DNA from 2 places in the Duganella vulcania genome. Region 2 is predicted to be linked to the other one. Evidence: predicted binding sites of a transcription regulator. Region 2 holds the regulator's gene; the other holds the start of a gene.
What was found. Region 2 encodes sigma-54, which starts transcription at its own class of promoters, with help from an activator protein. Its sites were predicted from a motif close to TGGCANGNAANCTGCTTT; they were not measured.
Positions count from the first base shown of each region.

Region 1: pepA (flocculation-associated PEP-CTERM protein PepA) is a predicted target of sigma-54. The motif match lies at 1,743-1,760, and genes of this name have one in related genera.

Region 1 is NZ_WWCX01000006.1:85,811-90,020, reverse strand. It holds gene GTP90_RS07045 (acyltransferase) at 24-683, shown strand; gene pepA (flocculation-associated PEP-CTERM protein PepA) at 746-1,654, opposite strand; gene prsT (XrtA/PEP-CTERM system TPR-repeat protein PrsT) at 1,850-4,210, opposite strand, start outside.
Region 2 is NZ_WWCX01000024.1:6,098-10,307, reverse strand. It holds gene lptA (lipopolysaccharide transport periplasmic protein LptA) at 1-576, shown strand, start outside; gene lptB (LPS export ABC transporter ATP-binding protein) at 579-1,331, shown strand; gene GTP90_RS15445 (RNA polymerase factor sigma-54) at 1,335-2,813, shown strand; gene hpf (ribosome hibernation-promoting factor, HPF/YfiA family) at 2,891-3,250, shown strand; gene GTP90_RS15435 (enoyl-CoA hydratase/isomerase family protein) at 3,343-4,210, shown strand, end outside.

The sequences.
Region 1 (4,210 bases), on a different contig from region 2:
ACCTTCTTGTGGGGAGTTTTTTCATGCGAAAAATCAGACCTTCCGCGATTGTCGTGTTTCTTTCCATGCTGGCGCTGGTGTTGCTGCTGGCGGTGCTGAGCGCCTGGTGCGGCGTGGGCAATATTCCCGGCCTGGGCGATTTCCGGGGCGTGGCCGTCACCGCGGCGGCCGTGGCGCTGGTCTACCTGTACGGCATGCTGGTGTTCCGGATTTTCATGTGGGCGCTGCCCCTGCATGATGGCAATATCGAATTCGGCTCCAGGCAGGAGTTCATCTACCAGGTCTATGTGCTGTTCTACCTGATCCTGTTCAATTCGCTGATACGCGGCGGCATCATTCCGATTCCGATCATGCGGCTGATCTATCTCGGGCTGGGCGCCCGCCTGGGCGCCAACACCTACAGCTCGGGCATCATTTACGATCCCTCGTTTGTGACCATGGGCGCTAACAGCGTGGTGGGCGAGACGGCCTTGCTGGTGCCCCATGTGATCGAGGGCGATACCTTGGGACATTATTTCATCACGATAGGCGACCATGTCACGATAGGCGCCCATGCGGTCGTGCTGTCAGGTGTGACGATAGGCAATAACGCCATCGTGGCGGCCAATTCGCTGGTGGCCAAGGGCACGCGCATCGAGTCCGGCGAGATCTGGGGCGGCAGCCCGGCGCGGCGCCTGAAATAAAAAGGCCGGCGCCCCCAAGCGCCGGCCTCTACCGATTACCGATCGCACACCCCGGCCAGGGATCATTGCCGTTTTTCGCGGCGGCGGCCGAACGACCCCATGCCGAAGATGCCTGCCGCAACCAGCGCCAGCGTGGCCGGCTCAGGCACGGGCGTGAATTGCTGGGCTCCGTCGATGTTCAACACGAATTGCGAATCCGTGTTCGGACCGGTCGCAATGCCGTTGACCAGCAGCGGACGGGTGAAGCCGGGCGCGGCCGGGCCGGGGAAGTTGAGCGTGGTGTCGAACCGGGTGCCGGCCAGGGCCGGCGAGACGTAGGTCGAGTTCGTCATCAGCACGGTGCCGGCCAACGTCGCCGAGCCCACGCCGGTGGCGCCGGGAGTGCCGGACGTGCCGGTCGCTAAAAAGGTCGACAGTTCCGCGTCCCAGGTGCCCGACAGCATGGCCACGCCATCGGTGAATCCCAGTCCGGTCGCTTGGTCGGCATCGGGCGAGTTATCGAAATACACCGTCCAGGTGCTGGTGGTGGAGGGGGTGAAGGTGAGGGCGACCGTCGAGCAGCCCGCATTGAGGCAGGTAGCCCGTTCGTGCAAGGTGGCGGTGGTCGTCAGCTCGTAGGTGCCTACGGCGGGGCCTGGGGGCGCGACGCGCAGATCCGGCGTTGCCGAGGTGCTGCCGATGGCTGCGGCGAAGGCCTGGTACGTCAGGGTGAAGTCGGCGAAATCGCCGGTATTGTTGGCGGGGGTCAGGGTGAACCCCTGAACCAGGCCTGCGCCGTTTTGATGCCAGTCGATCCCCGTGAAATTCTGGAGGACGCCATCGCCGCCCAAGGCGGACGGGGCGGCCGGTTCTCCGGGGTTGCCTGCAAACAGCACGTTGGCGGCGCTACGGGTGTCCAGCGTGGTCGCGTGGACTGCGCCGATCGAGAACAGCGCTCCCAGCAGAGCGCTTAGTGTGCCTAATTTTTTCATTTTATTTCCTTCCTGATGAATGAAGAATCGCTACGCAAGGGGCTTCGAAACTTTGCCAACCCATCTAAACGGGGCGGCTACCCTCTACCTAGCAAATGCCAAGCCATGTCCGAAGGAATGTGTAAGTGATTGTTTTAACAGCATATTTTGGCGTTGTTCCGGTCTGTTAACGAGGGCCTGTAAAAATAACCGACACTACATCGTGTCGAGTTTCGCCTTCACCTCGGCGCGTTTCGGGAAGTCCTTGCCGGAGGCCAGCAACTGTTCCAACTGGCGCCGCGCCGCGATGATATTGCCGGCCTTCAGCAGGGTCAGGCCGAGGTGATAGCTGATGTCGGGCGTGTCGGGCGCCAGCGTGTTGGCCTTGCGCAGCAAGGGCAGGGCGCGGCCGGTGTCGCCTTGCTCGGACAGTATCCAGCCCAGGGTGTCGAGGACGGCGGGGCTGGTGCCGGCCAGCCGGTAAGCCTGTTCGGCGGTGGCCAGGGCGCGCTCGTCCTTTTCCTGCTGGTAGGCCCAGGCCAGGTTGTTGAGCGCCACGGCGTTTTTCGGGTCGAGCCGGACGATGGACTCGAACAAGCCGATCGCCGCCGGGTATCGCCCGGCCGACAGCTCGGCGCTGGCCAGGTAGAGCCGGACGCTGAGCTCGGCCGGGTGTTGCTGCAGCCACTGGGCGGCGTGCTGGTTCGCCTCCTTGCTTTTGCCCGCCTTCAGCAGCGCCTGGTGGAGCTTGATCGCCAGCGGCGGCAACTTGCTCATCTTGAACGCCTGCTCGTAGGCGCGCAGCGCTTCCTGCGGTTTCTGCCGCTCCATCCAGATATCGCCCTCCAGCGTCAGCCCCGCCGGCAGGTCGGGCCGCTGGCGCTGCACGGTCTGGGCGAGGGCCAGCGCCTCGGTGTAGTCTTTATTTTCCACCAGCAAGGTCGCGGCGAGGACCTGGGCTTCGAACCAGTCCGGTTTCAGGCGCAGGGCTTTCTTGGCGGAATCGAGGGCGCCGGCCTTGTCCTTGAGCGCGGCCTGGGCATAGGCGCGGCGCAGCTGCACGGCGGCCGAGGCCGGCTGCAATCCGGCCAGCTTGCCATAGTTTTCCAGCCCCGCTTCGTAGTTGCCGTTGGCAACCTGGATCTGCGCCAGCAGCGCCAGCGCGTCGGGATCGGCTGGATGGCTGGTCAGTAGCGACTGGGCCAGTTTCAGGGCCTTGTCCCTGGCGCCGGCACCCTGGTAAAGATTCGCCAGCAGCAAGGCCGGCGTCAGGGCGTCGGGATGTTCGGCGGTGGCGCGTTCCAGCCAGCGCATCGCTTCCGGGGCGTTATTGCGCCGCAGGGCCAGGCGGGCCAGCGCCGTCATCAGGCCAACGTTGCGCTTGTCTTTGGCCAGCGCTGCCTCGTAACGCTGGCGCGCCTGTTCGGGTTTCTTTTCCGCCAGATCCATTTGCGCCAGGTTTTCAAGCGCCGGCAGGTAGGAAGGGTCCAGCGCCAGCGCCTGCTCGAAGCCGGCGCGCGCGCCAGCCAGGTCGTGTTTGGACAGGAGGATGCCGCCCTTCATGTTTTGTACCAGGGGATTTTTGCCGTCGTGCCGCTCCATCGCCGTGATCGCCGACAAGGCCTTGTCGTATTCCTGGTTGCGCAAATAGGTCATCGCCAGCAGGATGCCGGCGCGGCCGCTCTTGTCGTCCAGCGTGGTGGCCTGTTCCAGTTCGGCCACCGCGCGCGCCGATTCGCCCGCGCCCAGGCGGCTCAAGCCCAGCGAGGTGTGCAGGCTGGCCGTTTGCGGCGCCAGGTCGCTGGCCGCCTGGAAGTACTCGGCGGCCTTGGCGAAATGCCGGGCCTGCATCTGCGCTTGCCCGGCCAGGGCCAGCAATTCCACGTCCTTCCGGTTGGCTTCCAGCAGCGGTTCCAGCACGGAGAGCGCGTCGTCGGTCTTGCCGCTCCTCAACAGCAGTCCGGCCAGGCGCTTGCTGGCGTAGACCTGGTGCGGAGTCGTGTCGAGGAATTTGCGGAAGGACAGTTCGGCTTCCAGATACGAGCCCATCGCCAGCTGAACCGAGCCCATCAGGAGGACGCTGGGCATGTGGTCCGGCATCGCGCGCAAGATCTGCTGCAGGGTGTCGCGCGCCGCCGGATATTTCGCTTCCTGAAAATCGAGCAGGGCTTGTGTGTAGAACACTTGCAAGCTGCCGGGCGCGTTCTTGCGGGCGGCGTCGATTTCGGCGCGGGCTTCGGCCAGCTTTTTGCCCTGGATCAGCAGGTTGGCGCTGTCGACGTGGGCCTGGGTATTGTTCGGTTGCAGCGTCAGGATCTTCTTGTACGTCAGCAGGGCTTCCGCTTCCTTGCCCTGCAGGCGCTGCAGGTCGCCCTTGAATCGCAGGCATTCGATGTTGTCGGGATGTTTGGCCAAGGCGCGTTCGATGCGTTCGGCGGCCAGGTCCAGGTGCTGCGATATTGCGGCGATTTTCGCCTGGCCCAGCAGGGCGTCGGCCAGGTCCGGTTCTTGCGCCAGCACTTCGTCGAATTGTTGCCGGGCTTGCTCGGTGTCGCCCAGTCCCAGATGCGCGTTGGC
Region 2 (4,210 bases):
ATATTGTCGGCCGCCGTGCTGCTGATGGCGGCCTGCGCCGCCCACGCGGAAAAGGCCGACTCCACCAAGCCGACCACGATCCAGTATGATGATCTGCAGATCGACGACGTCAAGCAGGTCAAGACGCTGATCGGCAACGTGATCCTGACGCGCGGCACCTTGCTGCTGAAGTCGCCCAAGGCGGTGATGACCACCGACCCGGAAGGCTACGACTTCGTCGTGCTGACCAGCACGCCGGGCACGCCGGCCACCTTCCGCCAGAAGCGCGACGGCGCCGGCGACCAGTGGGTCGAAGGCGAAGCCGAGCGCATCGAGTACAGCAACAAGACCGACCTGGTCAAGCTGTTCTCCAAGGCCAAGGTGCGCCGCCTCGAAGGCGGCCGCCTCAGCGACGAGGTCAACGGCGAGTTCATTTCCTACGACAGCCGCAAGGAACAGTTCGCCGTGAAGAACACCGTCACCGGCGAGAGCAAGCCGGGCGCCGGCCGCGGCACCATGGTGATCCAGCCAACCATCCGCCCGGCCGCGCCGGCCGCCACGCCAGCCGCGTCGACGCCGCCGGCCACGGAGAAGTGAGCATGGAACCATCCTGCGGTAGCACCCTGATCGTACGCGGCCTGCAAAAGACCTACGGCAAGCGCCAGGTCGTGCATGACGTGTCCCTGCAAGTGGAATGCGGCGAAGTGGTGGGCCTGCTCGGCCCCAACGGCGCCGGCAAGACCACCTCGTTCTACATGATCGTCGGCCTGGTGCCGTCGGACGCCGGCAGCATCGACATCAGCGGCACCGACATCTCCTCGCTGCCGATCCACCGCCGCGCCTCGCTCGGCTTGTCCTACCTGCCGCAGGAAGCGTCGGTGTTCCGCAAGCTGACGGTGGAAGAAAATATCCGCGCCGTCCTCGAAATCCAGAAAGTGGACGGCAAGCCTTTATCCAAGGCTGCCATTGATGAACGGCTCAATACCCTGCTGGCCGATTTGCAGATCGAAAAGCTGCGCGAGAACCAGGCGCTGTCGCTTTCGGGCGGCGAGCGCCGCCGCGTGGAGATCGCGCGCGCACTGGCCACCAACCCGCGCTTCGTGCTGCTCGACGAACCATTCGCCGGGGTCGACCCGATCGCCGTCATTGAGATCCAGCGCATCGTGCGCTTCCTCAAGGAACGCGGCATCGGCGTCCTCATTACCGATCACAATGTGCGCGAGACGCTGGGCATCTGCGACCGCGCATATATCATCAACCAGGGCACGGTATTGGCTTCAGGCCGGCCAGACGACATCATCGCCAACGAATCGGTGCGTCGCGTGTATCTGGGTGAACACTTCCGTATGTGACCCATGAAACAGTCTTTGCAACTGCGCACGTCGCAGCACCTCGCGCTGACGCCCCAGTTGCAGCAGTCGATCCGGCTGCTGCAACTGTCGACGCTGGAGCTGCATCAGGAACTGGAACAGCTGCTGACCGATAATCCGCTGCTGGAGCGCCTCGACGACCCGCTGGACCGCTCGCTGCGGCTGCTGTCGGACGGCGCCATCAGCCAGCAAGCCCCGGTCGGCGACGCGCCGCCGGAAGGCCCGCCCAACGCCCAGGAGGCGCCGGCCGCCGACGCCGACAACTACGACGGCCCGGCCGCCGACACCGAGAGCACCAGCAGCGACGCCGACGTCGACTGGAGCGACGCCGGCCGCAGCAAGGCGCCCGACGACGAGGATGCGCGTCCGCAGCTCGAGGCCAGCCACTGCACGCTGCGCGAGCACCTGATGGAGCAGATGCGCGTGACGGTGCTGGAGATGCGCGACCGCGCGCTGGTCGAGCTGATCATCGACGCGCTGGACGAGAACGGCTACCTGGAGGAATCGCTGGAGGAAATCCACGCCCGCCTGCCGGAAGAGCTGGAGGTGGACCTCGACGAACTGCGCACCGCGCTGTCGCTGCTGCAAAGCTTCGACCCGATGGGCGTGGGCGCGCGCAACGCGTCCGAGTGTCTGGCGCTGCAGATCAAGCGCCTGCCGGGCATCCCGCTGGTCACGCGGCGCATGGCGCTGGCCATCGTGGAAAATCATTTGACCTGGTTTGCCCAGCGCGACTTCAACAAATTGAAGAAGGCGCTGCTGTGCGACGACGAGGATTTGCGCGAAGCACAAACCGTCATCCGCCAGTGCAATCCGCATCCGGGCTCGGCGTTCGCGTCGGACGTGTCGGACTACGTGGTGCCGGATGTGATCGTCAAGAAATCACGCAACGGCTGGCAAGTGAGCCTCAACAACGACGTCATGCCGCGCCTGCGCGTGAACGCCATGTACGCCAACCTGCTCAAGCAGGGAAAAGGCGAGGGCGCGATGGGCGCGCAGCTGCAGGAAGCCAAGTGGCTGATCAAGAATATGCGCCAGCGTTTCGACACGATTTTGCGCGTCGCACAAGCGATAGTAGAACGACAAAAGAACTTTTTCTCGCACGGCGCGGTCGCCATGCGCCCCCTTGTGCTTCGCGAAATTGCTGATACACTGGGTCTACACGAGAGCACTATTTCTCGTGTAACAACTCAAAAATATATGCTGACCCCGCATGGCATGTTTGAGTTGAAATATTTCTTTGGTAGCCATGTCGCCACCGAAGCGGGGGGGGAAGCAAGTTCGACGGCGATACGCGCACTCATTGTGCAATTGACAGGAGCAGAAGACCCGAAAAATCCTTTATCCGACAGTAAGATTGCGGACATGCTGGGAGAACAAGGCATGGTGATTGCGCGACGAACTGTTGCCAAATATCGCGAAGCTTTGAAAATCCCGCCAGTCAGTCTCCGCAAGTCTTTGTAGTTACTTGGTTCCTGCGCGCCCGGTAGCAATGGGCCCCGCACTAACCGTAAGAAGCGACATTATCTTTAGGAGTGTGTATGAATCTCACCATCAGTGGACATCATCTCGAAGTGACCTCGGCCATCCGTGAATACGTGCAGAGCAAGCTGGAACGCGTCACCCGCCACTTTGATCAAGTGATTGATATTGCTGTCATCCTGACCGTAGATAACCTTAAAGAGAAAGAGAAACGCCAGAAGGCTGAAATCAACCTGCGCATGTCGGGCAAGACCGTCTACGTGGAAAGCCTGTCCCAGGACCTGTACGCCGCCATCGACACCTTGGTCGACAAGCTGGATCGGCAGGTCATGAAGTACAAAGCCAAGGTCCAAGAGCACGGTCACGATGCGATCAAGCATCTCCCGGATAGCTACGAACCCGCTGCCGCCGCCCTATAACAACGGCCCCGGCACCATCAAACTAAGGGCGCACTGGCGCCCTTTTTTGCGCCCGCATAGAATAGGGTTTTCACCACTATCCTGCGCACCCCATGAGCGAATACGTCCACACCAGCGTCAGCAACGGAACCGGCTTCATCACGCTGGACCGGCCCAAGGCCTTGAACTCTTTATCGCTGGCGATGGTGCGCGACATCACGCAGGCGCTGATGGCGTGGCGCGACGACAGCGGCGTGGCCGCCGTGGTCATCCGCAGCAGCAGCGAGAAGGCCTTCTGCGCCGGCGGCGACATCCGCTTCTTCTACGACGCCGGCCGCGCCACGCCGCAGGGCGGCAGCGCGCTGGTGGAGGACTTCTTCACCGAGGAGTACGCGCTCAACCACCTGATCCATTTTTATCCCAAGCCGTACATCGCGCTGATGGATGGCGTGGTCATGGGTGGCGGCATGGGCGTGGCGCAGGGCGGCCCCGGCTGCCGCGTGCGCATCGTCACCGGGCGGACCAAAATGGCCATGCCGGAAGTGAACATCGGCCTGTTCCCGGATGTGGGCGGCAGCTACTTCCTGTCGCGCGCGCCGGGCAAGCTGGGCTGCTATCTCGGCGTGACCGGCGTGACCATTAGCGCGGCCGACGCGCTGTACGCGGGACTGGCCGACCACTACGCGCCGGCCGAAGCGATGGAGGTGCTGGAGGCCATCCTGGAATCGACCGCCGGCGCGGAACTGGCCGAGGCCATCGCCGCCTTCGCCGAGCCGTTCAAGGGCGCGGCGGGCGACAGCAAGCTGGCGGCCGAGCGCGCCGCCATCGATCGCCACTTCGGCGCCGGCTCGGTGCCGGCCATCATCGCCTCGCTGAAAACGGACGACAGCGCCTTCGCGCAAAAGACGCTGCAGGTCATGGCCACGCGCTCGCCGCTGATGATGTGCGTGACGCACGAGCTGGTCAAGCGCGGCGCCGCGC